Regions from separate parts of the Rhizobium sp. LjRoot258 genome, predicted to be linked through region 3. Evidence: predicted binding sites of a transcription regulator. Region 3 holds the regulator's gene; each other region holds the start of a gene.

Region 1 (3,209 bases), 1.5 Mb from region 3:
GGGACGCGAACGCCTGCAGGACCGCGTGGCTCGACTGTTGGATTGCGACGCCGATCAGCAAAGCGAGCAGATGAGGCTGTCGTAGCGAACTCCCGGTCGCCGCCGAGATATCGACCGGTGTGCCACGCCTGCGCGTCGGGCCGATTCGTGGGCAGTAGATCGCCATCACCACCGTTGTCACGAAGCCAAATGTCATGACCGGCAACACCATCTCGCCGCCCCAGCGCCCGATCAGTTGCCCACCGATCAGGGTGGAGACGATGAACGCCACCGAACCCCATACCCGCATCGAACCGTAGTCCAGGCCCCAACGCCGGACACCTGAGATCACAATCGACTCGACGACCGGGACGTAACAGGCAAAGGTTGCTCCCTGGATCGTGTAGACGATCAGCACCGGCCAGAACGTGCTGGTCCAGTAGAGCGCAATCGCCGTTAGCAGCGATAGGCAGCCAGAAAACAGCAACACATCCGCCCGTTCCTTCATCCGGTCGGCATACATCGCGACAATAGGGGCGACGAGGACTCGCACGACCATCGGCACGGCGAGAATGACGCCGATCTCATGGTCGTTGAACTGGTGCAGCGCAAGCCACATCGGGAAGAACGGCAAGGCCACGCCATTGACGAGCAACGGCGCACAGTACGACAAGGCACTGAGCAGCCGAAAGCGCGGTGGTGCCTCCTCACTTGCCGGAGGATTTTGAGCGGGAATCATCGGTGGACCTGCAGGAAACTGAACGTTGCCTAACACATCAACCTAGAGGCGACTATGGCAAGAAATTGCCCATCTGAAACGTTTCAAAAAATAAATAGGGCCTGTCGCAAAGACACAACGGGCAAAATTGACGCATTGAATTGGGGAGCGAAAGGCCGCGCTTAGGCGGCCTGCTGCGCGACTTCCTTTTCACGATGGCCGATCGCCATCGGGATCGGCTGCATGCCACTCGTTGCACGCCACTCGATCAATTCAAACGTGCCGTCCTGATTTTCGGCAATCGCCGTGCAGCTTTCGACCCAATCGCCGGTATTGATGTAACGGATGCCGTCCATGTCCTCCATCACCGCGTGGTGGATATGGCCACAGATCACGCCATCGGCACCGTGCTTGCGGGCTTCTTCAGCGACGACACGCTGGAATTCGCCGATGAAGTTGACTGCGTGTTTGACCTGCAGCTTGGCCCATGCGGAAAACGACCAATAGGGCATGCCCATCCGGCGGCGGATGGCTGCTAGGCCTACATTGATCATGATCGCCATGTCGTAGGCCCAGTCGCCGAGATAGGCGAGCAGGCGCGCGTTGCGCACGACGACGTCGAACTCGTCGCCATGCAGCACGAGGTATTTCTTGCCGTCGGCCGCTTCGTGCATCATCCGCTCAGCGACCTCGATGCCGCCGAAATGGGTGCCCGGAAAGTCGCGAAGGAATTCGTCGTGATTGCCCGGGATATAGATGACCCGCGTGCCCTTGCGCGCCTTTCGCAGCAGCTTCTGGACAACGTCGTTGCAGTCCTGCGGCCAGTACCAGCTACGCTTCAGCCGCCAGCCGTCGATGATATCGCCGACAAGAAAGATGGTATCCGCGTCGTGATGCTTGAGAAAGTCGAGCAGGAAGTCAACTTTCGCGGCCTTGGAGCCGAGATGCACATCGGAAATGAAAAGCGTACGGAAGTGCCGCGTATCCATATTGTCCCTCACAAGCACCCTGCTCGTGTCCCATCGTTCACCTCCCTCTCCAAAACCAGAGTCGTGTTTCAGGAAGATGACATGCTGCTGTCTTGGTGGATTTTCCCGGTTTCCGTGGACCTGCGCTGACGTCACGGCAGATTTGCGTTGTTTTCGCATTTCGAACCGAAATTCCGACTGTTCCGCCATGCCGTTTGATGTATTGAAAACACTCCAAGACAGCATGCGGCAGCTCGGAGGCGACGATGGATCATCAGGAAAAGTCCAAGACGGAAAAGAATTTGGCAGGTGGAAGCCTCGACGAGCAGGCGCTCTACTTTCACCGCTATCCCCGTCCGGGCAAGCTCGAAATCCAGGCGACCAAACCGCTCGGCAACCAGCGCGACTTGGCGCTCGCCTATTCCCCGGGTGTTGCAGCACCATGCCTGGCGATCCGCGACAATCCCGAAACGGCGGCCGACTATACCTCGCGCGCCAATCTGGTTGCGGTCATTTCCAACGGTACGGCCGTTCTCGGCCTCGGCAATATCGGTCCGCTTGCCTCAAAGCCAGTCATGGAAGGCAAGGCCGTCCTTTTCAAGAAATTCGCAAACATCGACGTCTTCGACATCGAAGTCGAGGCATCGAGCGTCGATCAGATGGTCGCCACCGTCGCCTCGCTCGAGCCGACCTTCGGCGGCATCAATCTCGAGGATATCAAGGCGCCGGAATGTTTCGAGATCGAGCGTCGGCTCCGCGAGACCATGAAGATCCCGGTTTTCCACGATGACCAGCATGGTACCGCCATCATCGTCGCTGCCGCTATCCTCAATGGCCTGGAACTTGCGAACAAGAAGATTGACGAGGTCAAAATCGTCGCCTCAGGCGCCGGCGCGGCAGCCCTTGCTTGCCTCAACCTCCTCGTCACGCTGGGTGCCAAGCGGGAAAATATCTGGGTCCATGACATCGAAGGCCTCGTCTACAAAGGCCGCACCGAGTTGATGGACGCGTGGAAAAGCGTCTATGCCCAGAAGAGCGACACGCGCACGCTCGCCGAAAACATCGGTGGCGCCGACGTCTTCCTTGGCCTTTCCGCCGCCGGCGTGCTGAAGCCGGAACTGCTCGCGCAGATGGCCGCGAACCCGCTGATCATGGCGCTCGCCAACCCGACGCCGGAGATCATGCCCGATCTCGCCCGCGCTGCCCGCCCCGATGCGATGATCTGCACCGGTCGCTCCGACTTCCCGAACCAGGTGAACAACGTTCTCTGCTTCCCCTACATTTTCCGCGGGGCGCTGGATTGCGGCGCAGTGACGATCAACGAAGAAATGAAGATGGCCGCCGTGCGCGCCATTGCCGCCCTTGCACGCGAGGAACCATCTGATGTCGCGGCCCGCGCTTATTCGGGCGAGACACCGGTCTTCGGTCCGAACTATCTGATCCCCTCGCCCTTCGATCCGCGCCTGATCCTGCGCATTGCCCCGGCAGTCGCGAGAGCCGCTGCCGAGAGCGGTGTCGCGTTGCGTCCGATCAACGATTTTGAC
Region 2 (3,209 bases), on a different contig from region 3:
CGATGCCGGTGAAGCCAAGGTCGCGAAGGTGACGTCGCTCGTGGTCAAGATCGGCGCGCTTCTCGTCATCATCTTCCTGCCGACGCAGTTTGCGCTCGACCTTCAGCTTCTCGGCGGGATCTGGATCCTCCAGACGCTTCCGGCGCTGGTCTTCGGTCTTTACACCAACTGGTTCCGAGCGCCGGGCCTGCTCGCAGGCTGGTTCGTCGGTTTCTTCGGCGGCACGTTCCTGGTCTGGGATGCCGGTTGGAAGCCGCTCCATATGGTCTCCATCGGCGACACGAGTTTCACGATGTACACCGGGCTTCTCGCTCTCGCTGCAAACATCGTGGTAGCCGTTGCTGTGAACAGCCTAGTGGCGAAACGTGCGAGCCCGCTGGCTCAACAATAAGCAAAGATCGGCGGCCGGGTTTGTTTCCGGCCGCCATCTCAGCTTGCTTTACGATCCACCGTTCCACGGGTTGCCTGACGCCCCAATAAGCTCTCGACCTTTCCGAGCAGTCCCTTGAGTTCCGGTTCCCGAACGTGCGTCGCCGCCTCATGAGGCGGGAACCAGGCGATCGACCTCTGCCCTTTCTCCTTGAACTCCGTCTGCAGTGAGACGATTTCGACCAGATGGACCTGCACGATCGAGGGGACCTTGCCACCGGTGTCCAGCGTCTTCAGGTACGTGTAATAACCAAATGGCTTCTTCTTTGCCTTGCCCTTAACACCAGCCTCTTCCCAAGCCTCCCGCTCAGCAACCTGATGCGGCAGCCGCTTGTCCATGGCCCAGCCCTTCGGAATGACCCAGCGACCGGTCTCACGCGACGTGATCAACAGAACCTCGATCGCCTGGCTATCCGGCCGCCGTCTGTAGCAAATGGCGGCGTACTGATCGATCGCCTGGCCCTGAAACAGCTTGTCGGCCGCTGCCGCCAGTTGCCCGAGATAGGTTTTATTCTTCTTCTTAGGCATTCGTTTCCACCACGGGTCTCCCATCCGGCTTAATGGACCGGCTCTGGAGAAGCTCGTCCCGTTCAATCCTCAAGATGACAATCCGACATCGTCACCGCATATCTGGCGCGAGTAACAAACCGTCAATGTTCATTAGCTGACTATGCTTCTGCAGGACGACGGTGTTTGCAAGACGCATTGTCACAAAACTGTCATAAAAACTATTTTATTCCATATAAACAATCATATATAACGCCACGATCATCTGTCGTCTGTCGGGGAATCGCTCACGATGAAAGCGATTTCTTGGTCGATTAGGGATAAAAGGCTCGTGTTCACCCTCCCCGCACTGAGTCGCGCCAGATCAAATCCGCATGTAATTTCACCGAACGCCCATTGCGTTCTGTGCCTCCCGAGCAATCGCAGTGACCGGCTGTGCGAGCGTTGTCAACTGGCAGGACGACCATGACGATTGCTCGATATCATCGAAACCGACGACGCAGAGCTGATCCGGGGGCAGGCGGTTCGAATCCCGTTGCTAACCTGTTGGAGGACGTCGTTTCGAAGGCATGTCACCTTTTCATGTCGTGCTCGGTCTTTTATGACGGATTTATGACAGCTGAAATTGGGAGCACCAATAGTGAAATGGTTTCGTAAACTGATGCCGCGAGAAGATCGGTTTTTTGATCTCTTTGAGAGGCATTCGCGCACAACGGTCGGGGCGGCAGAAGCGCTGAACGCCTTGCTTGCCGGCAAGGATACGGAACAGCATTGTCAACGCATCATCGCGCTCGAAGACGAGGCGGATGACATTACGCGCGAGGTACTGCTCGCAGTCCGGAGAAGTTTCATAACGCCATTCGACCGGGGAGATATCAAGGATCTCATCATGTCGATGGACGACGCCATCGACATGATGCACAAGACGGTCAAGACGATCCGATTGTTCGAACAGAACAGTTTCGATCCCGGCATGCAGGAGATGGGCGGCATCATCGTCCAGGCCGCCAAGCTCGTGGCCGAAGCAATTCCCCTTCTGGATCGCATGGCCGCCAACGCGCAGCGCCTCGGCGTCCTGACCGAAGAGGTGGTAAAGGTTGAAGGTCGTTCCGATGAACTGCACGACCTAGGCCTGAAGGATCTGTTTCGCCGCCACGGCGCGACAAACCCGATGGCCTACATTATCGGCAGCGAGATCTATGGCGAGCTGGAGAAGGTCGTCGACCGCTTCGAAGACGTCGCCAATGAAATCAACGGCATCGTGATCGAGAACGTCTGATGGAGGCCACCCTCGCATTCCCGCTTCTTGCGGGCCTTATCGCGGTCGCGTTGTTTTTCGATTTTTTGAACGGACTGCACGATGCCGCCAACTCGATTGCCACCATCGTCTCGACCCGGGTCTTGCGGCCGCAATATGCGGTATTGTGGGCGGCCTTCTTCAATTTCATCGCCTTCCTGTTCTTCGGGCTGCATGTGGCGGAAACACTGGGCACCGGTATCATCGATCCAGGTATCGTCACACCGCAGGTCATCTTCGCCGCGCTGATGGGCGCCATCGTCTGGAATATCGTCACCTGGATGTTCGGCATACCATCGAGTTCCTCGCATGCGCTGGTCGGCGGCCTGGTCGGTGCAGGGTTGGCCAAGACCGGTACGAGCGCCATTGTATGGTCGGGGTTGTTGAAAACGGCCGGCGCTATCGTGCTATCTCCGCTTCTGGGCTTCGTTCTGGCGCTTTTCCTTGTCCTGTGCGTGACATGGATCTTCGTCCGGCAGACGCCCTTTGTCGTCGACAGCACATTTCGCGTCCTGCAGTTTGTCTCCGCTTCCCTTTATTCACTGGGCCATGGTGGTAACGACGCCCAGAAGACAATGGGGATCATTGCCGTGCTTCTCTACTCCCAGGGCTATGGCGGAGGGGAATTCCACGTGCCTTTCTGGGTCGTCCTGTCCTGCCAGTCCGCAATGGCGCTTGGAACATTGTTCGGCGGCTGGCGGATCGTCCATACGATGGGTTCCAAGATCACACGGCTCAATCCGATGCAGGGCTTCTGCGCGGAAACGGGTGGCGCGCTGACGTTGTTTGCCGCGACATGGCTCGGTATCCCCGTCTCGACGACCCATACGATCACAGGTGCAATCATCGGCGTCGGCGCCGCACGGCGCCTTTCCGCTGTGCGGTGGGGATTGGCGGGCAACATCGTCGTCGCGTGGGTGATAACTCTCCCCGCCGCTGCAGCCATTGCGGCACTGACCTATCAGATCGTGAACAG
Region 3 (3,209 bases):
GGCCCTTCGGGCTGCGGCAAATCCACCTTCCTGCGCAGCCTGAACCGTATGAACGACACGATCGACGGTTGCCGCGTCACCGGCAAGATCACGCTCGACGGTGACGATATCTACGATCCGGATATCGACGTCGTGGAACTGCGTGCCCGTGTCGGCATGGTGTTTCAGAAGCCGAACCCATTCCCGAAGACGATCTATGAGAATGTCGCCTACGGCCCGCGCATCCACGGCCTCGCCAAGTCGAAGGCCGACATGGACCAGATCGTCGAACTCAGCTTGCAGCGCGCCGGCCTGTGGAACGAGGTGAAGGATCGCGTTCATGAAGCCGGCACCGGCCTTTCCGGTGGCCAGCAGCAGCGCCTCTGCATCGCCCGCGCCGTTGCCGTGAGCCCTGAAGTGATCCTGATGGACGAGCCGTGCTCTGCGCTCGATCCGATTGCGACGGCAAAGGTCGAGGAGCTGATCCACGAGCTTCGCGAGAACTATACGATCGTCATCGTGACGCACTCGATGCAGCAGGCGGCCCGTGTTTCGCAGCGCACCGCCATGTTCCACCTCGGCAACCTCGTCGAGGAGAACGATACCGACAAGATGTTCACCAACCCGGACGATCCGCGCACCCAGGACTACATCATGGGGCGCTTCGGTTGATCGCCGGCGTCGGTAACACTCACGATATTCAAGGATGATCCCTATGGCATCGACACATATCTTTTCTGCCTACGACGATGATTTGAAGTTCCTGTCCCGCCGTATCTCGGAAATGGGCGGCCTGGCCGAGCAGATGGTCTCGGATGCCGTTCGCGCGCTTGTAAACGGCGATACGGCCCTGGCCCAGAAGGTCATTTCTGACGACGTGATCCTCGACCACGCCGAACGCGAGATCGGTGACAAGGCAATCGTTACGATCGCCCGTCGCCAGCCGATGGCGGCCGACCTCCGCGAGATCATGGGTTCGATCCGCATTGCGGCCGATCTTGAGCGCGTCGGCGATCTCGGCAAGAACACCGCCAAGCGCGTCATTGCTGTCCAGAGTGCCGGCGTGCCGCGCAAGCTCGCCCGCGGCCTCGAGCACCTTTCCGAACTGGCGCTCGTCCAGCTCAAGGAAGTCCTCGACGTCTATACGAGCCGTGCTGCCGACAAGGCAAAGTCGATCCGCGAGCGCGACGAGGAAATCGACGCGATGTACACCTCGCTGTTCCGTGAGATGCTCACCTACATGATGGAAGATCCGCGCAACATCACCAGCTGCACGCATCTTCTGTTCTGTGCCAAGAACATCGAGCGTATCGGCGACCACGCCACCAACATTGCCGAGACCATCTATTACATGGCCACCGGTGCTCAGCCGGAAGGCGAACGTCCGAAGGACGATACCGCCAACACCGTCGGCGCTGTCACGGAATAGTCGTTCTGCGACCGCGCCCCCAGGAGACCAAAACGAATGATCCCTAAAGTAGCTGTCGTTGAAGACGAAGAAGCACTGAGCGTGCTTCTTCGCTATAACCTTGAAGCTGAAGGTTTTGAGGTCGATACCATCCTGCGTGGCGACGAGGCCGAGATCCGGCTGCAGGAACGCACGCCAGACCTTTTGATCCTGGATTGGATGCTGCCGGGTGTGTCCGGCATCGAGCTCTGCCGGCGTCTGCGGATGCGGCCGGAAACCGAGCGCCTTCCCATCATCATGCTGACGGCTCGTGGCGAGGAAAGCGAACGCGTTCGCGGTCTCTCCACCGGCGCCGACGACTACGTCGTCAAGCCGTTTTCGACGCCGGAGCTTGTCGCGCGCGTCAAGGCAATGCTTCGTCGCGCCAAGCCGGAGGTGCTCTCCACGCTGCTGAAGTGCGGCGACATCGAGCTCGACCGCGAGACGCATCGCGTTCATCGCAAGAGCCGTGAAGTCCGCCTCGGTCCAACCGAGTTCCGGCTCCTCGAGTTCCTGATGGCGTCCCCCGGACGCGTCTTCTCGCGTTCGCAGCTTCTTGACGGCGTCTGGGGTCACGATATCTATGTGGACGAACGCACCGTCGACGTCCATGTCGGTCGCCTGCGCAAGGCGCTGAACTTCTCCAACATGCAGGATGTTATCCGCACCGTGCGCGGCGCGGGATATTCCATGGAAGCATAAGGCTTCGATGGGGACTGAGCGGCTTTCATCTCAGAAACAAGAAAACGGGCCCGCGAAGGCCCGTTTTCTTTATTCCTTATCCGGCTTCCACATCAGGCGACCCGGTTAGCGGCCTTGCGGCGCTCATTGACCGGCTGGTAGGCCATGCGCTGATGGTACGTGCAGTACGGGGAAGAATCCGGGGACTCGCAGCCGCAGAAGTGGAAATCGTCCTTCAGCGGATCGCCGACCGGCCACTTGCAGGTGCGCTCGGTCAGTTCCGTCAGGCCGAGACGACGCGAAATCGGGACGACCACATTTGCGGCCGGGCGGAAGCGGACTTCCTCGACCGTGTCGATCTCGATCTCTTCCTTGAGCATCGTTGCACCCTGCTGGCGGGTGACGGTACGCGTGGTGATCCGCGATGCGTAGTTCGGTGCGCGCGGCGCCGATGTGGTGCGCTTGGGCGTTCTGACGGTGGTCGTCGAGCCGCCGGCCTTGGCACGACCGGGCAAACTCAAACGGTGAACTTTGCCAATGACGGCGTTGCGGCTTACACCGCCAAGTTGCGCTGCGATCTGGCTGGCGCTCAGGCCCTCTGACCACAGCTTCTTCAGTTTTTCAACGCGCTCGTCTGTCCAGTTCATGCCCCTGTCTCCGCCTTATTAGCGTTGGTGTAGGCAGAATCCCTCACCGTTGCCTCGGACGTATCCGAAGCAAGAAACGCTTGCTCGATTTTGGTGACTAGTTCCGCCGCATGCAGTCTAGTAATTGAGTTTTAACCTAGTGTGAGGCTGACTCCGTGACAAGAGTCGGTTGAATCTCGGCGAATCGATTCTCAGGTTTTCCCCAACTTGCTGGGCGCGAGAGTCATTTCTGCAACATTAATTGTTGATAGATCCGGAGCCTCCAGATCGCGGCTTGACGCATGCATCAAAACCTCAGTTTTGTTGACATTGCAGTGCGAAAAGTAAATAGTGCTGCTCGCCGCCGAAAGGCGGCATTTTTAATTTCCGGACCTGCATTCCTTAGCCGGAGTCCGGCTGCTGATGGTTATAGACAGGAGATCGCGCCATGGCTGAAGCCGCGCTTTACGACACCT
Region 4 (3,209 bases), 3.4 Mb from region 3:
GCCTGCCATGCATGGCGTCAACTCGATATCTGCGGGTCGATGGTCGTCCGCCACAGTTCCGTGTCGTTCCGGTCCATCAGCCGCACCGTCAGTTGCTCGGTCTGCCCATCGATATCGATCAGCCCGAAAAATTGCATGCCGGCCGATGGCGGCAGGTTCTGCTCCGCGCCGCCGGGTGCTGCCCTCATGAACTTCACCTGCGGCCCGAAGGTCATGTCGAGTTGTTGCGGGCCGTAGGTTCCGGAATGGAGAGGTCCAGCCACAAATTCCCAAAATGGGAGGAACTCGCGGAACTTCGCCTTGCCGGGATCGTAGTAGTGCGCTGCCGTATAGTGCACGTCGGCCGTCAGCCAGACCATGTTGGATATGCCGGCATCGCGGACGAACCGCAGCAGGTCGGCAAACTCCAGCTCGCGACCGAGTGGCGCGCTATTGTCGCCGTTCGAGATCGACTCGCTTCCCCGCCGATGTCCGTAGTCGTCCCAGATCACAAGCCCGATCGGCAGATCGCAGGCAATCACCTTCCACGTCGCCGTCGAGCGAACCAGTTCTCGCTTCAGCCATGCCACCTGACGTTCGCCCAGCAGGAGAGAGCCATCGGAGGGGTTGGTATCAACGCCATGGCTGTTCGGGCCGCGATAAGAGCGCAGATCCACGAAGAAGACGTCGAGCAGAGGGCCATAGGCGACCTTGCGGTAAATGCGGCCGGGCTCGTCTGCGATATAACGGATCGGTGTCATCTCATGAAAGGCACGGCTGGCCCGGCTGGCGAGGATCGAAACCGACTTTTCCGTGTAGCGGTTGTCGTCGCGAAGGTCGGTCGAAGGCGACCAATTGTTCAATACCTCATGATCGTCCCATTGATAGAAGACGGGACAGACCGCGTTGAACTCCTTCACGTGACTATCGAGCAGATTATAAGCCCATTGCCCGCGAAACTGGTCGAGCGTTTGGGCGATGTCCCGCTTTGCCGCCGTGACGATCCTGTTTTTCCAGACACCGCCGTCGCGCAGCTTGATCTCGTCGGGCACCGGGTTGTCGGCATAGATCGTATCGCCGGAATGGATCATGAAATCAGGGCGGTGATAGGCAATAGTCTGATAGGTGCGCATGCCTTCGTCGTCGATACCCCAACCCTGCCCCGCCGTATCGCCCGACCACGCGAAGCGGACGCTGCGCTTGCGCAACGGCGCGGTGCGAAACCGCCCCAGGATTGGCTCCGAAAGATCGTTGATATCCTGCAAATCCGCCGCTCGGAAGCGATAGAAAATCTCCTGGTCGGGCGGAAGGTTTTCAAGCAGCAGCTTTCCGGCAAGACCGGTTTGTGGCGTGACGTCTATGGGCGCCACGCGCACGGCATTGGCGAACCTGTCGCTCGTCGAGTACTCGATATGGAGCCGAGCTGGCCGGTCCACCTGTGTCCATATCATTCCGGATCTGGTATCGATATCGCCCGACTGGACGCCGGACGCAAAAACCGGACGACTGGAGGAACCACGCGCATAGTAGGGCATCGCCAGCCCCGCCACTGCAAATCCACCTACCGCTCCCATGGATGAGAGAAAGCGTCGGCGGGTCGTTTCGGTCAATTTCATGCCAAGGACTATCCGGCTGGAGCGGGAGAGAGCCTCCCGCGCCGAACCTATGGCGGCCGTCATGTCATATTCTTGAAGACGGCATGACGGTTTTTCGAAACTTCAGTGACAGTCATGTGACGAAGCGGTCAGATGACTGTCACCCGCCAATACTTTAGCTTTTGCGCATTGAGGATGCGCAATACATGACTTGTCAGGCGTCGCTGCCGGACAGTTCTTCGAAGGTCGCAAGTCCCTTCTTCAGCAGCATTGCATCCGGGCTCGGCAACTTTCCGCGGAAGGCCTTGTAGGCATCCTCGGGATCGATCGCGCCACCGACGGAATAGATGTTGTCCTTCAGCTTGGCTGCCATTTCCCGGTTGAACGCGTCGCCCGTCTCCTCGAAGGCGGCGAAGGCGTCCGCATCAAGCACCTCGGACCACATGTAGGAATAGTAGCCGGCGGAATAACCGCCGGAGAAGATGTGCTGGAAGTGCGGCGAGGCGTGACGCATGACGATCGATTTCGGCATGCCGAGCTCCGAGAGCACCCCGGCCTGCACCGCCATCGGGTCCTCGACCTTGTCGCGTGTGTGGAACGCCATGTCGACAAGCGCGGAGGAGGTAAACTCGACCGTACTGAAGCCGGAATTGAAAGTGCGGGCCGCCAGAACCTTGTCCAGCAGCGCCTGTGGCATCGGCTCGCCGGTTTCGAAATGCACCGCATACTGCTTGAGAATCGCTGGCACCGTCAGCCAGTGCTCGTAAAGCTGCGACGGCAATTCAACGAAATCGCGCGAGACGCCCGTGCCGGAGACCGAGGGATAGGTGACGTTCGAGAGCATTCCGTGGAGCGCATGGCCGAATTCGTGGAACAGCGTGCGCGCATCGTCGAGCGACAGAAGCGCGGGCTTGCCTTCGGCAGGTTTGGCGAAATTGCAGACATTGTAGATGATCGGCAGCTCGCCCTGTCGTCCGTCCTTCAGCGGCAGCTTGTGCTGCGACTGGAACGAGCTCATCCAAGCGCCCGAGCGCTTCGAGCTGCGAGCGAAATAGTCGCCAAGGAAGAGCGCCACCAGCGTGCCCTCTTGGTCGCGGATCTCGAAAACGCGAACATCGGGATGATAGGCGGGAACGCCCTTCTTCTCGACGGCGCGAATGCCGAACAGCCGGCCAGCGACGTCGAAGCAGGCATCGATGATCTTCTCGAGTTGGAGATAAGGCTTCAACTCGGCTTCGGAGAAGTTGAACCGCTCTGCACGGATCTTCTCAGCATAGTGCCGCCAGTCCCAGGGCATGACCTCATGGTTCTTGCCCTCTGCGGCGATCAGCTTGGCGATGTCGGCCTCTTCTTCGCCGGCCCGCTTGACAGCTTTCGCCCACACCTCTCGAAGTAGGTGATTCACCGCACCGGGCGTCTTCGCCATCGTATTGTCGAGCTTCAGTTCCGCGAAGTTACCATAGCCGAGGAGCTTGGCCACCTCGCCGCGAAGCGCAAGCGTATCGCGGATGATGCCGCGATTGTCCGTCACACCATCGTTCTCGCCGCGCGCCACCCAAGCCTCGAAGGCGCGCTCACGCAGATCGCGCCGCTCGGAGAAGGTGAGAAACGGTTCGATGATCGAGCGCGACAGGG

Evidence for each region. The regulator PhoB, encoded in region 3, activates phosphate uptake and scavenging genes when phosphate is short. The targets are predictions, from matches to a motif close to TGTCATNNANCTGTCAT.
Region 1: ACSQ9D_RS08515 (UDP-2,3-diacylglucosamine diphosphatase) is a predicted target of PhoB. The motif match lies at 1,752-1,768, and genes of this name have one in related genera.
Region 2: ACSQ9D_RS31160 (DUF47 family protein) is a predicted target of PhoB. The motif match lies at 1,538-1,554, and genes of this name have one in related genera.
Region 4: ACSQ9D_RS17530 (alkaline phosphatase D family protein) is a predicted target of PhoB. The motif match lies at 1,701-1,717, and genes of this name have one in related genera.

Annotation. Positions count from the first base shown of each region.
Region 1 covers NZ_CAXUST020000001.1:1,696,347-1,699,555, forward strand. Annotated here, with positions in the region: gene ACSQ9D_RS08510 (MFS transporter) at 1-718, opposite strand, end outside; gene ACSQ9D_RS08515 (UDP-2,3-diacylglucosamine diphosphatase) at 880-1,686, opposite strand; gene ACSQ9D_RS08520 (NADP-dependent malic enzyme) at 1,932-3,209, shown strand, end outside.
Region 2 covers NZ_CAXUST020000003.1:560,088-563,296, reverse strand. Annotated here, with positions in the region: gene mctP (monocarboxylate uptake permease MctP) at 1-391, shown strand, start outside; gene ACSQ9D_RS31170 (NUDIX hydrolase) at 430-957, opposite strand; partial or broken gene ACSQ9D_RS31165 (LacI family transcriptional regulator) at 1,272-1,450, opposite strand; gene ACSQ9D_RS31160 (DUF47 family protein) at 1,574-2,215, shown strand; gene ACSQ9D_RS31155 (inorganic phosphate transporter) at 2,215-3,209, shown strand, end outside.
Region 3 covers NZ_CAXUST020000001.1:148,097-151,305, forward strand. Annotated here, with positions in the region: gene pstB (phosphate ABC transporter ATP-binding protein PstB) at 1-651, shown strand, start outside; gene phoU (phosphate signaling complex protein PhoU) at 695-1,408, shown strand; gene phoB (phosphate regulon transcriptional regulator PhoB) at 1,445-2,128, shown strand; gene ACSQ9D_RS00740 (GcrA family cell cycle regulator) at 2,221-2,754, opposite strand; gene ACSQ9D_RS00745 (aspartate aminotransferase family protein) at 3,182-3,209, shown strand, end outside.
Region 4 covers NZ_CAXUST020000001.1:3,569,330-3,572,538, forward strand. Annotated here, with positions in the region: gene ACSQ9D_RS17530 (alkaline phosphatase D family protein) at 18-1,595, opposite strand; gene ACSQ9D_RS17535 (M3 family metallopeptidase) at 1,789-3,209, opposite strand, start outside.